4 regions of the Arthrobacter sp. NPDC058130 genome follow, and region 3 is predicted to be linked to each of the others. Evidence: riboswitches for the same ligand, from Rfam matches in the RefSeq annotation. Region 3 holds a riboswitch; each other region holds the start of a gene.
What was found. Region 3 has a riboswitch for S-adenosylmethionine ahead of ACFVTM_RS15195 (homoserine O-acetyltransferase). Riboswitches for the same ligand answer to the same signal wherever they lie in the genome.
Positions count from the first base shown of each region.

Region 1: another riboswitch for S-adenosylmethionine. It lies ahead of ACFVTM_RS19805 (DUF1737 domain-containing protein); the one in region 3 lies ahead of ACFVTM_RS15195 (homoserine O-acetyltransferase).
Region 2: another riboswitch for S-adenosylmethionine. It lies ahead of ACFVTM_RS13200 (aminotransferase class V-fold PLP-dependent enzyme); the one in region 3 lies ahead of ACFVTM_RS15195 (homoserine O-acetyltransferase).
Region 4: another riboswitch for S-adenosylmethionine. It lies ahead of ACFVTM_RS03110 (MFS transporter); the one in region 3 lies ahead of ACFVTM_RS15195 (homoserine O-acetyltransferase).

Region 1 covers NZ_JBHVTV010000014.1:119,455-124,034, reverse strand. The annotation lists gene ACFVTM_RS19815 (O-succinylhomoserine sulfhydrylase) at 1-1,100, opposite strand, end outside; gene ACFVTM_RS19810 (rhodanese-like domain-containing protein) at 1,101-1,511, opposite strand; gene ACFVTM_RS19805 (DUF1737 domain-containing protein) at 1,508-1,831, opposite strand; SAM riboswitch class IV at 1,867-1,981, opposite strand; gene ACFVTM_RS19800 (hypothetical protein) at 2,370-3,326, shown strand; gene ACFVTM_RS19795 (hypothetical protein) at 3,399-3,647, opposite strand; partial or broken gene ACFVTM_RS19790 (response regulator transcription factor) at 4,129-4,304, shown strand; gene ACFVTM_RS19785 (aminodeoxychorismate lyase) at 4,369-4,580, opposite strand, start outside.
Region 2 covers NZ_JBHVTV010000007.1:22,575-27,154, reverse strand. The annotation lists gene ACFVTM_RS13210 (Nramp family divalent metal transporter) at 1-285, opposite strand, end outside; gene ACFVTM_RS13205 (class I SAM-dependent methyltransferase) at 434-1,228, opposite strand; gene ACFVTM_RS13200 (aminotransferase class V-fold PLP-dependent enzyme) at 1,330-2,763, opposite strand; SAM riboswitch class IV at 2,798-2,911, opposite strand; gene ACFVTM_RS13195 (glutamyl-tRNA reductase) at 2,988-4,499, opposite strand.
Region 3 covers NZ_JBHVTV010000009.1:22,326-26,905, reverse strand. The annotation lists gene ACFVTM_RS15205 (LysR family transcriptional regulator) at 1-576, shown strand, start outside; gene ACFVTM_RS15200 (MFS transporter) at 683-2,062, opposite strand; gene ACFVTM_RS15195 (homoserine O-acetyltransferase) at 2,229-3,437, opposite strand; SAM riboswitch class IV at 3,450-3,565, opposite strand; gene ACFVTM_RS15190 (bifunctional o-acetylhomoserine/o-acetylserine sulfhydrylase) at 3,885-4,580, opposite strand, start outside.
Region 4 covers NZ_JBHVTV010000001.1:658,872-663,451, reverse strand. The annotation lists gene ACFVTM_RS03110 (MFS transporter) at 1-942, opposite strand, end outside; SAM riboswitch class I at 1,030-1,119, opposite strand; gene ACFVTM_RS03105 (CoA-binding protein) at 1,219-1,644, opposite strand; gene acs (acetate--CoA ligase) at 1,953-4,202, shown strand; gene sfnG (dimethylsulfone monooxygenase SfnG) at 4,199-4,580, shown strand, end outside.

The DNA.
Region 1 (4,580 bases), on a different contig from region 3:
TCGGGGCCCATCGCGCGGTGCGTCGTGGTGGCCGGGTGCGTGATCAGGGACTTCGCGTCGCCAAGGTTGTTGGAGATGTCGATGATCCGCAGCGCGTCCAGGAGCGCAAAGGCTGCCTCCTTCGCGGTGCGTCCCGGGGAAGGCGAAAGCTCCAGCGTGAGCACGGTGCCGCCGGCCTTCATCTGCTTTACCGCGAGTTCGTGCTGCGGGTGGGACCGCAGCAGCGGGTATTTCACCCAACTCACCGCGGGCTGTCCCTCGAGCCACTCGGCCAGCCGCAGGGCCGTGGCCGAGGAATGGTTCACGCGCAGGGCCATGGTCTCCAGGCCCTTGGTGAGTACCCAGGCGTTGAAGGAGGAGAGCGCCGGGCCGGTGTGCCGCATGAGCTGCTTGACGGGCCCGTCAATGAATTCCTTGGTGCCCAGGATCGCCCCGCCGAGCACGCGTCCCTGACCGTCGATGTGTTTGGTGCCCGAGTAGACGATCACGTCCGCGCCGAGGTCCCCGCAACGCTGCAGCAGCGGGGTGGCGAAGACGTTGTCCACCACCACCGTAGCGCCCGCCGCGTGAGCCAGCCGGCTCACGGCGGCGATGTCCACGAGTTCCTGCATCGGGTTCGACGGCGACTCGAAGAACACCGCCGTGGTGGGCTCGGACAGCGCAGCTTCCCACTGCTCCAGGTCCGGGCCGTCCACGAAGACCGTCTCGACCCCCCAGCGCGGCAGGATCTCGTTGAGAATCACAAAGCACGAGCCGAACAGCGAGCGGGCGGCGACCACCCGGTCGCCGGCCGCCAGCAGCGCACCGAGTGCGGTGAAGACGGCGGACATGCCGGAGGCCGTCGCAAAACACGCCTCCGTTCCCTCTAGCAGCCGGAGCCGCTCCTGGAACGTGGCGACGGACGGGTTGCCGTAGCGGGAGTAGACGAAGCGCTCGTCCTCGCCGGTGAAGGCGCGCTCGGCGGCCGCCGCGGACTCGTAGACGAACCCCGAGTTAAGGAAAATCGGCTCGGTGGTTTCCTGGAAGCCGGTGCGGTCGAGGCCGCCGCGGACGGCTTGGGTGTCGGCGGACCAGGCGGCGGCGTCGGGATTGAAAGTCACTTAAATCTTTCCAAGGTTGGTGGGCAGGCCGCGGTTCTTCCAGCCGTTGACGGTGCGTTCGCCAAACCGGTCAGTCTCGCCTTCGAAGCCTTCAAGAACGTTGTACGCGGTGTAGCCGGCCTGTGCCGCGGCCGTCGCGGCGGCGATCGACCGGGCACCGGAGCGGCACAGGAACAGGAGCTCGACGCCGGTGTCCTCCGGCGCCTGCCGCTTTAGCTGCTCCACGAAGTGCGGGTTCGGGGCGCCGCCGGCGACGTTCCACTGGATGAAGAGCGGATCGTTGTCAGTCCCCTTAGTGTCCGGGATGCCGATGTGGGCCCATTCGCCCTCGGTCCGGACATCCACCAGAACGGCTCCCGCCTCCAGCTTGGCCCACGCCTCATTCGGGCTGAGGTCTCCGGCGTAGCTCATGCGTGGCCCTCGAATGCCCCGTCGGCGCCAAACCCGTCGGCGTCAAAGTCGTCGGCGTCGAGCTCATCGACTGCATTCGCCACTGCGGCGTCCGCGCTCGCAATCGCGGCCGGCAGGACCAGCGCCTGCGCCACGATCACGGTGCTGCCGTTGAAGCTGGCGGCCGGGCTTCCATGCAGGACATAGCCCTCGGCCAGGGCTGCCGATACCCGCTCACAGAAGGCGCGGTCATCCGCCCCGGTGAACAGGCGGTAGGCCAGCTTTTCCTCGCCGGCGGTTGAAGCCTTTGCCGCACTGGGGGCAGCGGTTGTACCGGGTATTGCGGGGGTGGACGTGTCGGGCACGACGGATCTCCTCTTCACGCTTGCAGCTCGAATGGTCGATATGCCGAGTATTCACCTGAGGCACCCCGCCGCGAAAGGGAGGGTTGCCGACCGGCCAGTCAGGGCTTGGCGCCGGTTCTCATTACTCCCCAAAAACGTAACACCTACGACGTCGGGCCGCACCGCCGCCGTCGTCATGTTCCGTAACCGGACGACGTCCAACTACCAATGCCGGCTGGTGGAACGAACGGGGCGCACTGGACAAGTAGTAGCGGGCCCCAGTTTCGGGTACTGCCCACTCGTGTTGGCCGGGACGATCCGCCGTCTACTAGGAGGACAGGTCTGCCGAGTCTGCCGGAGTGGCGGCAGATTCGAGCAGTCCGTGAATTGAGCGGTCCGTGATTCGAGCAGTCCGTGAAATGAGCAGTCCCGCTAATCGAACCGTCTTTCCAGTAATTCGTTGTCAGCAAATCGGTGGCTGGAACCGCCGGAGCCGCAGCCGCGGCCCAGCCGGGGACGCCGGAATGGAGCAATCGTGGGCCCGCGAATACTGGTTACCGGGATCGCAAGTGCTGCCGGCCGGACCGTCGCGGCCCAGCTCGAAGCCCGCGGCCTGCCGTATCTCGGCTCCGACGCCCGTGCCGACACCCGCCAGGACGGGGATGCTCCGGCGGCGGCGGTGGTCAGGCTCCTGCCGGCGACGGACCCGGACATGGTCCTGGACCTGCGCCGGCTCGTGGACCGCGAAGCCATCAACCTCATCATCCCGACGCTCACCGTGGAACTTCCGGTCCTGGCCGCGGCCCGGGCCGGGTTCGCCCAGGACGTGCGGATCATCGTAGGCGACCCTGCGGCGGTTGCCCTCGCCAACGATCAGCTGTTCACCACCTGGGCGCTGCAGGCCGCCGGCATTCCGGTGCCCCGGTTCGGGGTCCCGGGCGACCTCGCCGCCGCGCCGGCATCGCTCGCCGGCCTCAGCGGCCCCGTCGTCGTCAAGCCTCGGGTCTTCAAAGGCTCCCACGGTGTCCACGTGCTGGCCGGAACCGCCGTCGTGAGCTGGAAGAATATGCCGACCGGGCAAATTGTCCAGGAGTTCATCCCGGGAGCCGACTACGTGTGCCTGGTGTTCGGCACGCCGGCGCGCAACGCGATGGCGCCGGTGGCCGTGGTTCTCGAAAAGACCAAAACCCCGTATGGACGGGCCGGCAGCGACGAAGTAAGCCGCAGGGTGCCGGCGGGCCAGGCCGGGGACGTGCGGAAGCTGGGGCTGGCCGCCGTCCGCACCCTCGGGCTGACCGGGCCTGTGCAGGTCCAGATCCGCCGCCGCGCGGACGGGACCCCCGTGGTGCTGGGCGTGTGCGCGACCCTGGGGGAGAACAGCACCTGGGCCCCGGAGATGCTCGACGCCGTGCTGGCAACCTTCATGCTCCCGGCGTTCAACCCGGCGTCCTTCCGGCGGTGCCCGGCAGTTCCCGCCGACGCCCTCGGCTGAGTCGCCCTGGGCTGAGTCGACCTGGGCTGAGGATCCGGCGCCGGCCAGTGTGGACGCAGTCTGCGCGGACGCTCAGTGCGCGATGAGATCGGTTCCGTGTGGGGCCCGGCGCGGGTTGCCGGTGGGGTTGTTGCGCGCGCTCTTGAACAGCCCGATCAGCCCAACGGTCAGGGCAGTCGCCACGAGGAGGATGAGCCGCACGACACCCGCCAGGAGCATGAGCAGCACTAGCCCGATTATGAAGGGCAAACACAAAATGAAAACGGCGACGAGGGTTACAAGATAGCCGAATGCGTAGCCAACAAGGGTTGCCTGATCCATTGGACTGCCGTTCATAGCGAGAGGGCGATTCCCTGAATGCTGCCGATACGTTCTGCAGCTGTGCGGCATGTGGTCCCAGGCCACTTCCGCGGTTCCGGACGCCATGGGCCAAGCAGGATCCCGCGCCACCGCGGTTACGGGATCGGCTCAACCGGGCTCCGGACCGTCAACCGCGTGCCCTAGCGGCCGGACGGTGACGGCTCGCGCGCGCCAATGTGCGGTTCGCGTCTAAGCCGGGTCCCCTGCAGGCGTTGCTCCCGCGCGGACTGTTCCTGGCTCACGCTCATGGATGGATCGTCCCACTTAGCCCGTGTGGCGGACAGGGTCTTCAGGCCTTGCTGCAAGCCGTCCCGCAATATGGTTCCAGGAGAAGTCGGCACTTCGGTCCGGGTGACGTGCCAACTTCGTCTCCTTGGGGATCCTCGGCGCGAACGGCGCGGAAGCCACCGACTCCCGCGCCCGGCGATTTCGAAGGGGCAGGCGGGAGCTCGAGGTCCTCCAACTCCTGGCTGCCGGGCAACGGAACCGAACAATCGCCGCAGCACTCCACATCAGCGAAACACGGTCAAGTTCCACGTCCGCAACCTGTTCCGCAAGCTCGATGTCCGCTCCCGGACGGAGGCAATCGCACTGGCGCACAGCCGCGGCATCCGGTAGCTGAGTGGTATCCGGGGAGAACCCGGGACACCAGGGCCGGACCGGGACGGATCCGGCTGCGATGCTATTCGATCGTGGCGAACAGCTCGCTGAGTTCGGCCGTGAGCTGCCGCCGCAGTTCCGGGGTGCCGATTTCCTGGCCGTCGATGTGGTTCACCGGCGCCAGGAGCCGGATGCTGGAGATCAGCCAGACCGCGTCGGCGTCCAGCAGGTCCTTGGGCTCCAGCGGGCCGTAGCCCAGCTCCCAACCGGCGGCCTTCGCGGCGGTGAACAGGG
Region 2 (4,580 bases), on a different contig from region 3:
CTCGCCCAGGATCTCCGGGAGGCTCTTGCCCGTGACGATCCCGAGCTTGGCGGACTGGTACTGGACGAGTACGGCCATGATGTTGGCGGCCACGAGGACCCACACCAGCAGGTAGCCGTACTGCGCGCCGGCGGTCAGGTTGGCGGCCACGTTGCCAGGGTCCACGTAGGCGATAGAGGCCACGAACGCCGGCCCCAACAGGGCGATCAGCGCCCTGCGGGCACCCGGATGTTTGTAGGTGCGTGCGTCCTGCGGCGGTTGTTCGTGTCCCTTGACGTCCAGCACTGCCTGCTCCTGTGGTTGGCGCGTCCGCGTTGACGCGATAATCGGCACCGGCTGGAAGGGAGCCGGCGTCAATGTTCTATGTGCCTATAAGTAATTATTAGGCATACCGAAACAATAGGCCCGGCAGGCCGTTCGTGCAATCCGGGCGTCAGGCCCGGAAGGTCCGCCACGTCTGGGTCAGGTAGGGGAGCCGGAGGACGTCGCCGGGGGCGTGGCCCAAGTGCTCGTGCAGGTACCAGTCGAGGTTGGCCATGACCTTGGCCCGGGTGGGCTCCGACGCCGCGAGGTAGTAGCTGCGGGATTTGGTCAGCGCCTGGATGTCCTCCGTGGTGACCGAATCCTCCCACCGGGTGAGATGGCTCTCCAGGCCCGTGAACTCGGGACCCACGGGCGGCCGGAAGTGCGGTTTGTGGACGTCCCCGGCATGCATGATGCGGGAGAGCCGGTGCACCCACGGCACGGCGGTGTCCAGCTGGTTCCAGATCAGGCCAAGGACGCCGTGGGGCCGCAGGATCCGGGCAATCTCGGTACTGGCCAGGCTGGGGTCGCACCAGTGCCACGCCTGGGCAACCGTGACCATGTCGAACGACTCCGGTTCAAGTCCCGTGTCCTCGGCGCGGCCCTCGGCGGCGGTGACGCCCGGCAGGGTCCGGCGCAACTGCCCGAGCATGTCGGCAGATGGGTCAACGGCCACCGTGTGCAGTCCCCGGCCGACAAGAAGGGCGGTGAACTTGCCTGTGCCCGCGCCAATGTCTGCCGCGTCCCTGGCGCCCGCCGGGATCAGCCAGTCGGCCGAATCCTGCGGATAACCGGGGCGGACGCGTTCATAGTGCTCCCCGCCGTCCTGGAAGCTTTGGCCGAGTTCCAGGCGCCGTTCACTGCGCAGTTTGGGACCACTGTGCAGTTTGGGTCCGCTGTGCAGCTTAGGTCCGCCGGGTGGCACGTGCGATCTCCTTCGGGAAGGTCCTGCTGGTTTCAGGTACCTTTCGAATTTACCGCACCTGCGCCGGGTCCTGATTCCGCCGTCCTGCTAGTCCACACTGCCTAGTCCACACTGCAGGGTGCGGCGCCGGCGGTGCCGGGGGTGTTCGGTGCCCAGTGCGGGTAGGTGCGGGTATCGTGGGCCGGCACCCAGCGGCCGGCATCCACCACATAATCCCAGCCGAGTCCCGTTTGCCGCAGTTGCTGCAGGCCGGCCAGCAGGCGCTCGGCATCCTCCAGCCGGGAGCCGAGGCCGAAGCTGGCGCGCAGGGAGCCTGCGGGCAGGCCGAGCCGCTTGAGCAGCGGGTGGGCGCAGAAGCGGCCGTCGCGCAGGCCAATGCCGTGTTCGGCCGACAGGTAGGCGGCCACCAGCCCGGCGTCGTAGCCTTCGACCGAAAAGTTCACGACGCCGATGGTGCCGGCCTGATCTCCCGCTTCGGAATCGGCAAAGATCCGGTGCACGGTCACGCCCTCAATGGCTTCGAGGCCCTCGACCAGGAAGGACCGGATGGCGTCCTCGTGGGCCTGCCACTGCTCCGGGTCCAGGGCTGCGATCACCTGGGTGGCGCGGGCCAGGGCGGCCGCACCCAGGACGTTCGGCGAGCCGCCCTCGTGCCGGGCCGGTCCGGTGGTCCAGCTGACGGAATCGAGCCGGGCATCGCGGACAGCGCCTCCGCCGGCCAGGTGCGGGGTGCCGGCGTCGAGCCAGTCCGTCCGGCCCACCAGCACGCCGGAGCCGAACGGGGCGTACAGCTTGTGCCCGGAGAATGCGAGATAGTCGACGTCGTCCGCGGCGATGTCAATCCGCCGGTGCGGGGCCAGCTGCGCGGCGTCGACGACGATCCTGGCGCCGTACTCGTGCGCCAGTGCGGCGAGGGCCCGGATCGGCAGGATTTCCCCGGTGACATTCGAGGCGCCTGTGACGGCCAGCAGGCTGACCCCGCCACGGGAAAGCTCGTCCCGCAGGAGGCCCACCGTGGCTGCGAGGGTGGGGGCGGCCACGACGCTGCGGTGCGGGACGTTCTGCCAGGGCAGGAGGTTGGCGTGGTGCTCGATGTCGAGATACAGGACCTCGCCCGCGGGACGGCCGTCGCGCAACGGCAGGCAGCCGGCCAGCAGGTTCAATGAATCGGTGGTGTTGCGGGTGAAGATCACGGAATCGTCCGGCCGGCCGCCGACGAAGTCCCGCACGATGTCCCGGGCGTTCTCGTAGACGGAGGTGCTGATCTGCGATGCGTAGCCGGCGCCGCGGTGCACGCTCGCGTAGTACGGCAGGATTTCGTTCAGGTAGGCCGAGACGACGGACAGCGCCGGTGCGGAGGCGCCGTAGTCGAGGTTGGCGTAGCGGGCGTGGCCGCCGGTGATCAGCGGGGCCTGGATTTCGGCGCCGGTGACGGCGGCCAGCGGGCGGGCCGCGACGGAATGCCGCCCATCAGGGCGCACAGCTTCGGTGGCGGCGTGGAATTCGGGGGCTGCGGGGAAAATGGCAGTTGTCATGGGACCTCACTCGACCAGGACCCCACATGGTGGGAATCCGCGCTTGCCGGGTCCGTTCCGGACCGGCCAGGTCGTCACCCGGGGCACCCCACCGCGACTGGAGGGTTGCCGGCCAGCAAACCGGGGTTTAGCGCTGGCACTCGTGACCTGCATCGAGCGTAGGACATCCGCGCCGCCGGGGAAAAGGCGCCAGCGATTGTGAAGCGGATTGTTACGGACCAGGGCTAGGAGGCAGCCGGAGCCGCCGTGAAACCATCCAAGGACGGCACTGACGGCGACGTGACGCGGCGCGCCGGGCATGTTCCGGGGCATCCGCCGCGCGTATCGGCGCCGCCGCACGCTCTCATCGCAGTCCCCGTCTCCCTCAATTCCCAGGGCGGCCGCCTCAGGCCGGCCACAGTGTCGGTCCCGGGGTTCCGGGCACCGGCGGGCTGGACGCTGAGGCCGAACAGGGCTTCCAGCGCAGCGGCGTAGTCGTGCTGGCGGCCGTCCGCGGCCAGTTCACGGGCGCGGACCGTGGGGAGGTGAAGCAGGCGGCGGACCAGCCGGCGCATCGCAAGGTTCACATCCTCGGCCTGGGCGCCGGGTCCGTGTTGCTTCAGGGCGCGCTCCATTTCAGCCTCGAGGACGTGGTGGACGTGCCGGCGCAGGGCCACGATGGCGGCATCGACTGCGCGCATTTTCTCTCGTTCTTCGAAGCGGTGCGCCGCCAGCCGGACCATTGTGCGGGCGCGGCGGAGCGCCTCGGCGTCCGCCGGGGGAGCGGCGAAACGCACTGAATCCAGGGTGATCAGTTCAACGCCCGGCAGGTCCGCCACGCGGGGGTCGAAGTCATGGCTGGGAGCGAGGTCGACGACGGTGAGGGCACGGCCTGTGCCATCCCGCCACTCCGCCAGTTGGGCGGCAGCGATGCGCGTTTCCGTGCCGCTGCAGCCAATGACGATGTCTGCCCGGGCAACAGCGGCGGGCAGCTCCTGTGCCGTCAGCGCCGTGCCGCCCCTGCTTGCCACAAAGGCCTCCGCGCGGCCGGATTGGGAGAAGACGGAGATGGTGGGGCATCGTTTGCTCCTGAGGATTTCCGCGACGCACGCGGCGTAGGAACCTGTGCCGAAGAGGACCACGGAAGCTTCAGCCAGGGACGGGTGCCCGACCCCGGTAGCGGCCAGTTCAAGGGCCACGGAGGCTATGGACCTGCTGGCGCTGCTGAGCGTGGTCCGCGCGCCCACGTCCCGGCCCGTGCGGGAGGCCTCCTGAAACAGCCGGACCAGAAGCCCGCTCGCCGTACCTGCGGCTTGTGCGTCAGCGAGGGCGCGGCGGACCTGGCCGGTGACTTGGCGCTCACCCACCACAACGGAGTCCAGGCCCGCTGCAACGGCGAAGAGATGCTCCGCCGCCGACGCTCCGGACGAGTGTTCGAACAGGGAAGCGAGCCGGGCAGCGGGCAGGCCCGAACAGAGGCGGACAGAGCCCAGGGCCTCGGAGCAGGCGGTATCTACATCGTCCCTGGACGCCACCTCGCAGTAGATCTCGAAGCGGCTGCAGGTGGACACGACCACGGCTCCGGACACGGCGGAACTGCTGGCGAGCAGATGCTGGCCCAGCTCCGAGGAGACGGCCTGGAGCCGGGCGGCGGACTCTATGTCCAGGTCCCGGTACTTCGCAACCAGGACCAGCAGAACCGGACCGACGCCGGCGTCGGGGGTTTCGGGATCCTTGGGGTGAACCGATCCAGACATGGCTGCCCTCCTGCCGCTCGATGCCACTCCACGCCTTGACGGCAGCGAAGCTGGGGACAGCGTCGTACAGAGGCCCTTGGG
Region 3 (4,580 bases):
TTCCTGGCGCCGGCCCTCGTCCGGCTGCAGCGGGCGAATCCCATGCTGAACGTGGAGTTGCTCAGCGCCACGCGCAAGGTCAGCCAAAACCGCTCCGGCGTGGACCTGGAAGTGGTGGTGGGCAACATGGAAACCACCAATGCCAGGGCCATCTTCCTGAGCAACTATTTTCTCCGGCTGTACGCCAGCGAAGGTTATGCGCAGGAGCACGGGCTGCCGGCAACGCTCGACGACGTCCGGCAGCACGGGTTTGTCTCGTACGTCGAATCGGCGCTCCAGGTCGCGGAGCTGGGCCACCGATCCACGCAGCTGCCGGTGCCGCGCTCCAGCTTCCAGGCCACCAGTGTGTTCGCCCAGCTCGAGGCCGTCCGGCGGGGCGCAGGGATAGGCCTGCTGCCCAATTTCCTCGTGGCGGGCAGGCCCGGCTTCCTGCCCGTCCTGCCGGACGATTTCCAGCGCCAGCTGCCCATCTGGGCGGTGGCCCGGCCCGAGTCGCTGCGCTCAGCCCCCGTCCGCGCAGTGCTCGAGGCGATCCGCGGCGAAATTCGGGAGCGCCAGGACGTCCTGGCCGCCTGAGTCCGCTTAAAAACAGACTGCCCGTATCCGCGGGGTGCGCGGATACGGGCAGTCTGGCCCATTGTGGTTTTGGCGGCCATTTTTCCCTGGCTGGGCTTTCCCGGGACTACCGCTTGCCGGCGGCGAGGAGGTCTGCGGTGCCCTGGGCGTCGGCGGCGTCGACGTCGTGGAGCGAAATGCCGCGGGTCTCCTTGAGGAAGAAGACGGCCACCATCGTTACCAGGCAGGCGCCGAGCAGGTAGAGGGCCACCGGGACGGAGGACTTGAACTGGCTCAGCAGGGCCGCGGCGATGATCGGGGCCATGGAACCGGCAACGATCGAGGTGACCTGGTAGCCCAGGGAAACACCCGAGTAGCGCATCCGCGTGGGGAACATCTCGGCCATGATGGCCGGCTGGCCGGCGTACATCAGGGCGTGGAAGAGCAGGCCGATGGTGATCGCGGCCAGGATGATGAAGTCGTTCTTGGTGTCCATCATGGGGAAGGCGAAGAAGCCCCAGGTGCCGCCGAGGATGGCGCCGGCCATGTAGACCGGCTTGCGGCCGAAGCGGTCCGACATGCGCCCGACCATCGGCACCACGGCGAAGTGGACGACGTGCGCGACCAGCAGCAGGAGGAGGATTCGGGAGGTGTCCGTCTGGACAATGACCTTCAGGTACGTGATCGAGAACGTGACCACGAGGTAGTAGAGGATGTTCTCCGCGAACCGCAGGCCCATGGCGGTGAATACGCCGCGCGGGTAGCGGCGGAAGACTTCGGCTACGCCGTAGCCCTTCTTCTCGATGGTGACTTCCTTCTGCGCCTCCAGGAAGATGGGGGCGTCCGTGACCTTGGTCCGGATGTAGTAGCCGACCAGCACGATCACGGCGGAGAGCCAGAAGGCCACGCGCCAGCCCCAGCTGAGGAAGTCGGCGGAGGACAGGGTGGCGGACAGGGTGAACAGCACCGCCGTGGCCAGCAGGTTGCCCAGCGGAACGGCGGACTGCGGCCAGCTGGCCCAGAAGCCGCGGGACTTGCTGGGGCTGTGCTCGGCGACGAGCAGGACGGCGCCGCCCCACTCGCCGCCGACGGCGAAGCCCTGGGCGAAGCGCAGGAAGACCAGCAGGGCCGGCGCCCAGTAGCCGATCTGCGCGAAGGTGGGGAGGCAGCCCATCAGGAAGGTCGAAACGCCCACCAGGATGATGCTGAGCTGGAGCAGCTGCTTGCGGCCGAACTTGTCACCGAAGTGGCCGAAGACGATCCCGCCGATGGGGCGGGCGACGAAGCCGACAGCGTAGGTGAGGAAGGCTGCGATGATGCCGTCCAGTTCCGTACCCGAATTGGGGAAGAACATCTTGCCGAAGACCAGGGTGGCCGCGGAGGCGTAGAGGAAGAATTCATACCATTCAACCACCGTGCCGGCCATGGAGGCCGTCACTACCTTCTTCAGGCCGGACGACTTGACCTCGGTTGCTTCAGCGCGCCTCGCGGCGTTTTCCGTACTCATCGTGACTCCTTTGGCGTCTCCATCGACACCCTGTGGACCATTGGACTGAGGACGCCTGTGATGCAGGGCACATGGCGTCATTCACCCCGAGTATGGACGCTCCCGCCCCTGGCCTCAACGGCCATTAGTGCAGAGCCTATCTGCAAAAATGCACAAACGAGGCTGCCTAGTGGCCGAAGAAGGTCTCCCGCAGCTGGTCGCCGAGCTGGCCGATTTCGGTCAGGAACCCGTCGTGGCCGATCGGCGCCTCAATGATGTGCAGTTCCGCACCGCCGGGCAGGGCATCGGCCAGTTCGCGGGTCTGGGCCGGGAAATACAGTCGGTCCGAGTCCACGGCAGCCACCAGGAACTCGGCGCTGGCCGGGGCCAGCGCCTCCGGCAGGCTTCCGCGCCCCCGGCAGACGTCGTGGCTCATAAGGGCCTCGGTAATGGCGATGTAACTGTTGGCGTCGAAGCGCCGGACCAGCTTGCTGCCCTGGTGGTCCAGGTAGCTTTCCACCTGGTAGCGCCCGCGCCCGGCCAGGGATCCGGCTTCCAGCGGCGCCTCCGGCGCCTGCGGGTTCCGGCCAAACCGGCCATCCAGTTCGGCCGCGGAGCGGTAGGTGATGTGGGCGATGCGGCGGGCGAGGGCCAGCCCTGCTTCGGGCTCCGGGCCGCCGTAGTAGTTTCCGCCATTGAAATGGGGGTCCTGGCGGATGGCCAGGGTCTGGGCCTGCGCAAAGGCAATCTGTTCGGCGGTGCTGCTGGGGCCGACCGAAATCACGGCGCAGCGCCGGACCCGGTCCGGGTACGTGACGGCCCATTCAAGGGCGCGCGCGCCGCCGAGCGAGCCGCCCACCACGGCGTACCAGCTGCCGATGCCCAGGGCGTCGGCCAGCCGTGCCTCGGCGGCGGTGGTGTCCCGCAGCGTGACGAGCGGAAACCTCGATCCCCAGGGGCGCCCGTCCGGGGCCGGGGTGGAGGGTCCTGTGGAACCGTAACAACCGCCCAGGATGTTGATCGAAACGACGAAGTACTTGTCCGTGTCCACGGGAGCCCCGGGTCCGGCGAGCTGCTCCCACCAGCCGGGCTCCTCGCTGGCGCCACGGGTGACATGTGTGTCGCCGGTCAGGGCATGTTCAATGAGCACGGCGTTGGAGGCGTCCGCGTTCAGGGTCCCCCACGTTTCGAAGCCGAGGACCACGTCCGGCAGCAGGATCCCGGATTCGAGCTGCAGGTCACCGATCCTGACGTACTGGACGGTCCCGTCCGGCACACGGGAAGCAGTGTGGGCGGGGGCAGTTTCCGGCGTGCTTTCCGGCGCCGTTGCGGCGGCAACAGGGCTCGGGGCTGGATTGGTTTCGGTTTCACCGCTGCGGGTGACGGCAATCGTCATAATGAGGACCTAACTTCGCGCTTGCCTGCCGTCAGCTGACCGGCAGGCCAGGTCTTCACCCGGGGCACCCCGCCGCAAATGGAGGGTTGCCGGCCAGCAAGCCGGGGCTGTCGCTGGCACTCATGACCTGGTACGAGTCTACGAAACGGGGTGCGGAAATGACGAAGATTGTGACTTCCGTGTGACAGCCGGGCGATCCCCGTGTCGATCCAGCCCGTCGAGTTCGCCGGAACCCTGCATCCAGCCCGTCGAGCTCGCCGGAACCGTGCATCCAGCCCGTCGAGGTCGCCGGAAGCCTGCCCAGGCGCCGCAAGGTTACGGCGACTGCGACGGGTTCCGGCGAACTCGGCGTGTCCCGCGCCGGCGAACTCGGCGTGTCCCGCGCCGGCGAACTCGGCGTGTCCCGCGCCGGCGAACTCGGGGCCGGCGGCTGCCAGAGAGCCCCGGTCAGGCGCCCTTGGCGGCGCGGAATCCGGCGTCGAGGTCCGCGAGGATGTCGTCGATGTGCTCCAGGCCCACCGACAGCCGCACCAGCCCGGGATTCACCCCGGCGATCTCCTGCTGCCCGGGCGAGAGCTGGCTGTGCGTGGTGGACGCCGGGTGGATCACCAGGGAGCGGACGTCGCCGATGTTCGCGACGTGCGAGTGCAGTTCGAGGGCATCGACGAACCGCTTGCCGGCCTCCGCTCCCCCGGCGATGTTGAAGGCGACGACGGCGCCGGTCCCCTTGGGCCCGTACTTACGGCCGCGCTCGTACCAGGGGCTGGACGGCAGCCCGGCATAGGCGACCGATTCGACGTCGTCCCTTCCCTCCAGCCACTGCGCCACCTTGGTGGCGTTGGCCACGTGGCGTTCGACGCGCAGGCTCAAGGTTTCGATGCCCTGGGCGATGAGGAAGGCGTTGAACGGGGACACGGCAGAGCCGAGGTCGCGCAGGAGCTGGACCCTGGCCTTGAGGATGTAGGACAGGTTGGCGCCCAGCGCGCCGTCCGCACCGAGGTCCCGGGCGTAGACCAGGCCGTTGTAGGTGGGGTCCGGGGTGTTGAAGCCCGGGAACCGGCCGGGGTCCTTGCCGAAGTCGAACTTGCCTGAATCCACGATCACACCGGCGATCGCGGCGCCGTGGCCGCCAAGGTACTTGGT
Region 4 (4,580 bases), on a different contig from region 3:
ATAGACGGATCGGCGCCCGAAGCGGTCCGACAGGGCACCCCACAGCGGCACGGTGACCAAGCCCAGCGCCGAGGCGATCAGGACGGCGGTCAGCCCGGTGTTGCGGTCGGTTCCGGCAACCTGCGTGAGGTACGTCAGGATGAACACTGTGTACACGTAGTAGAACGCGTTCTGGGCGATCCGGAGGCCCGTGGTCAGCAGGATCTGGCGCGGGTGCGTCTTGAAGCTCTCCACCACCGGGCGGGCGGCAACGGTCTGGACAGACTGGACGTGCTTGAACTCGGGGCTGTCCTCGACGGAGAGCCGGATGGCCAGGCCCACGGCAACCAGGACCAGGCTCGCCACGAACGGCACGCGCCAGCCCCAGGCCAGGAACTGCTCGTCGCTCAGGGTGTTCTCCAGCAGGAGGAGGACGCCGGTGGCCAGCAGCATGCCCGAGGTGGGGCCAAGCTGGGTGGCGCTGGAAGTCAGGCCCCGTTTTTTGGGGGCGGCATGCTCCACGGTCATGAGGGCGGCGCCGGCCCACTCGGCGCCGTAGCCGATGCCCTGGATCACGCGCAGCAGGAGCAGCAGGGCCGGCGCCACCCAGCCGATCTGGGCGTAGGTGGGCAGGAGCCCGATTGCGGTGGTGGCGAGTCCGGTCAAGAGCAGGGAGGCCACCAGGACGGTCTTCCGGCCGATCCTGTCGCCGTAGTGGCCGCCCAGCACCCCGCCGACGGGCCGGGCAACGAACCCGACGGCGTATGTGGCGAACGCGGCGATGGTGCCTATGAGAGGGGCGGCCGGGGCGAAGAACAGCGGGCCGAAGACGGTGGCCGCGGCGAGGCCGTACAGGACGAAGTCGTAGCCTTCGATGGTGGTGCCGATGAAGCTGGCTACGGCCACCTTCCCGGTCATCTTCTGCGGGCGCATCTTCTGCGGGCGTGCGGTTTCAGTGCTCATGTGCGGTCTCCTGGCGTGTGCCGGGAAAGCGCTGCCTCCGCAGATTCTGCCAGCCAGGGCCGCGAATCCGAGCGGAAGGCGGCGCCTTCTCCATCGGTCCTGGCGGTAGCACCGTCCTCGGGGAGGGGGTTGCTGCGGCGTCACGGAGCCAGGTCTCTCAGCCGCTCGGGATGGTTACGACTCCATCTGACACGGCCCGCGGACAGATACGGAAAAAGCCAGTCACATTTTGTAACCGGCTTTTCCAAATCCTGTTAACCCCTGATCCTTGGGCTCCTAGATGCCCACCCGCCACCCTTCGCGGGCGGGGCATTCGTTCACCACGACGTCCAGCCCGGCGGCCTTGGCGCGGCCCACCGCGGCGTCGTCGAAGACGCCCAGTTGCAGCCAGACGGCCTTTGCGCCGACGGCGATGGCCTGGTCTATGACGGCGCCCACCTTGTGGGAGTTGACGAAGCAGTCCACGACGTCGATCGGATGCTTCTCTGCCGGGATGTCCGCCAGCGAGCGGTATCCCCTCTCCCCGTGGACGTCGTCGCCGGGCAGGTTGACCGGAATGATCTCCATGCCCATCCTGTCCCGGATGTACAGGGAGACGTCGTAGGCAGAGCGCCATTCATTAGTGGTGAGGCCAACCACCGCCCACGTGCCTTTGGTTCGCATGAGGCGGTCAATGACTGCCGGATCGTTAACGTGGGCCATGCATCAACCTTACTCCTGCGACCTTTGGGCGCGATCTTCGAATAAATGAATGATTCCAACGCGTGAGCCGGCGCCGTGAACGAATATTACAGCGCCGACGGCTTGGATTTTGTGAAATCCCGCATTTGACGTTCTAGTTGGTAGGGACCATCCCGAGCGGCCGAGAGACCTGGATCGATGAAGCCGCAGCAACCCCCGGTGACGTGGGACGACCATTCCCACGCCGCTGTTCCTCCTCTTTCGATCGAACTTTCGATGGAGCGGGAGGGACCAAGGGTGCTACTGCCAGGACCGATGGAGTGCCATAAATGACCCCTGAGAATTCTTCCGCCTTGCCCACCGTTGCCCGGATTCCGTCCGCGGCAACCCCACAAACCTCTTCGGACGCGACGGCGATCGAAGCAGGGCTGCGTGACGCGCCTGGCTCCTCTCGCGGCTCGTCGGGATGGTCCCTGACCGAGCCCACGGACGGCGCAGTGCACGGCGTCCCCACCGACGGACCGGCGCGTCACCGCAGCACCACCCCCGAGCACAACCCCGCCGCTGGCACCATCCCGGCAGAGACGGTTGCTTTCTGGGAAGAGCAGGCCCTCCGCCTCGACTGGGCCGAACCCACCGGTACGGCCGCGGGCGGCCTTGCGGGCAGCGGCAAGCCCTGGCACACTGCGCACCGGCGCGTCCCGGCCGACGTCGAGGCCGGCATCGGCCCGCAGATCACCTGGTTCGAAGGCGGCAGGCTCAATGTCGCCTACAACTGCGTCGACCGCCACGTAGCGGCGGGGCGCGGGGAGAAGGTGGCGCTGCATTTCGAGGGCGAGCCCGGCGACCGCCGCGCCATCACCTACGCCGAACTCCAGCGCGAGGTGTCCAAGGCCGCCAACGCGCTCCTGGACCTGGGCATCACCAAGGGCGACCGCGTGGTCATCTACCTCCCGGTCATCCCCGAAACCGTGATCATCACGCTCGCCGTGGCCCGCATCGGCGCCGTCCACTCCCTGGTCTTCGGCGGCTTCTCCGCCGAGGCCCTGAAGTTCCGGGTGGAGGACACCGGAGCCAAACTTCTGGTCACCACCGATGGGCAGTTCCGCCGCGGCACCGCCGTTCCGGTCAAGGACAACGCGGACGCCGCCGTCTCCGGCGAGAACGCGATCGAGCACGTCCTGGTGGTCAACCGGACCACCCCGGCCGAAGAACTCGGCACCGTCCCGATGACCGCGGGCCGCGATGTCTGGTGGCACGACGCTGTCGGGACGGCCTCCGACGTCCACGAGGCCGAAGCGTTCGACGCCGAGACGCCGCTGTTCATCATGTACACCTCCGGCACCACCGGCAAGCCCAAGGGCCTGGTCCACACCTCCGGCGGCTACCTCACCCAGGCGTCCTGGAGCTTCGAGCACCTGTTCAGCAACCCCGACCCGGCGCTCCGGGACCAGGACGTGCACTGGTGCACGGCAGATCTCGCCTGGGTCACCGCGCACACCTACGAGCTCTACGGCCCGCTCTCCAACGGCGTCACGCAGGTCATCTTCGAGGGCACGCCGAACACCCCTCACCCGGGCCGGCACTTCGAAATCATCGAGCGGTACGCGGTCACGCAGTACTACACCGCGCCCACCCTGGTCCGCTCCCTCATGGGCTGGTTCCCCGACGGTGTCCCGGACACGTACGACTTCTCCTCCATCCGCCTCCTCGGCACGGTGGGCGAGGCCATCAACCCGGAGGCCTGGCGCTGGTTCCGGGCCAACATTGGCGCCGGCACCGCCCCGGTGGTGGACACCTGGTGGCAGTCCGAAACCGGCGCCGCCATCCTCTCCCCCGCCCCGACGGACACCGGGTTCAAGCCCGGCTGCGCGGCCCGCCCGCTGCCCGGTGTCAGCACCCGCATCGTGGACGAGGCCGGCAACACCGTTGCACCGGGCGTCCAGGGCTTCATCGTGGTGGACTCCCCCGGCCCGGCGATCGCCCGCACGGTCTGGGGCAACCCGCGGCGCTACTTCGATTCCTACTGGCGCCAGTACGCGGCGCAGGGCTGGTTCCTCGCCGGTGACGGCGCCAAGTATGACGACGACGGCGACATCTGGATCCTCGGGCGGGTGGATGACACGCTCAACGTCTCCGGACACCTGCTCTCCACCATCGAGGTCGAATCGGCGCTCGTGTCCCACCCGGATGTGGTGGAGGCCGGGGTCTGCCCGGTCGCGGACGCCAAGACCGGCCACGCGATCGTCGCCTTCGTGGTCCCCACCCGCCCCCTCCCCCCACAAGCTCGGGCAGGGAACCCTGCGGGCGTGGGCCCAAACTCATTTGCTGAGGAGCTCCGCAACCACGTCGCGAAGCAGATCGGCCCCATCGCGAAGCCGCGCGACGTCGTCGTCGTTCCCGATGTACCCAAAACCCGCAGCGGCAAGATCATGCGCCGGCTGCTGACCCAGCTGTTCGAAGGAACCACGCTCGGGGACACCACGTCGCTCCAGAACGAACCATCCATCGCGGGCATCCAGGATGTGCTGCGCGTTCGAAATACCCCGGAAGTACCGGAAGTAAAGGATCACTCATGACTGAAATCAGCAACGTCGCCCGACTTTCCGAACCGCTCAAGTTCGCCTACTGGGTTCCCAACGTCTCCGGCGGCCTGGTGGTTTCCACCATCGAGCAGCGCACCTCCTGGGACTTCGACTACAACAAGAAGCTGGCCCGGATCGCGGAAAACTCCGGCTTCGAATATGCCCTGACCCAGACCCGCTACGCCGCCTCCTACGGCGCGGACAAGCAGCACGAGGCGACGTCGTTCAGCCTGGCGCTGCTGGCCGCCACCGAGCGGCTCAAGGTGATTTCCGCCGTCCACCCGGGCATGTGGCACCCCGGCGTGCTGGCGAAGTTCATCATCACCGCGGACCACATCTCCAACGGCCGCGCCGCCGTGAACATCGTCTCGG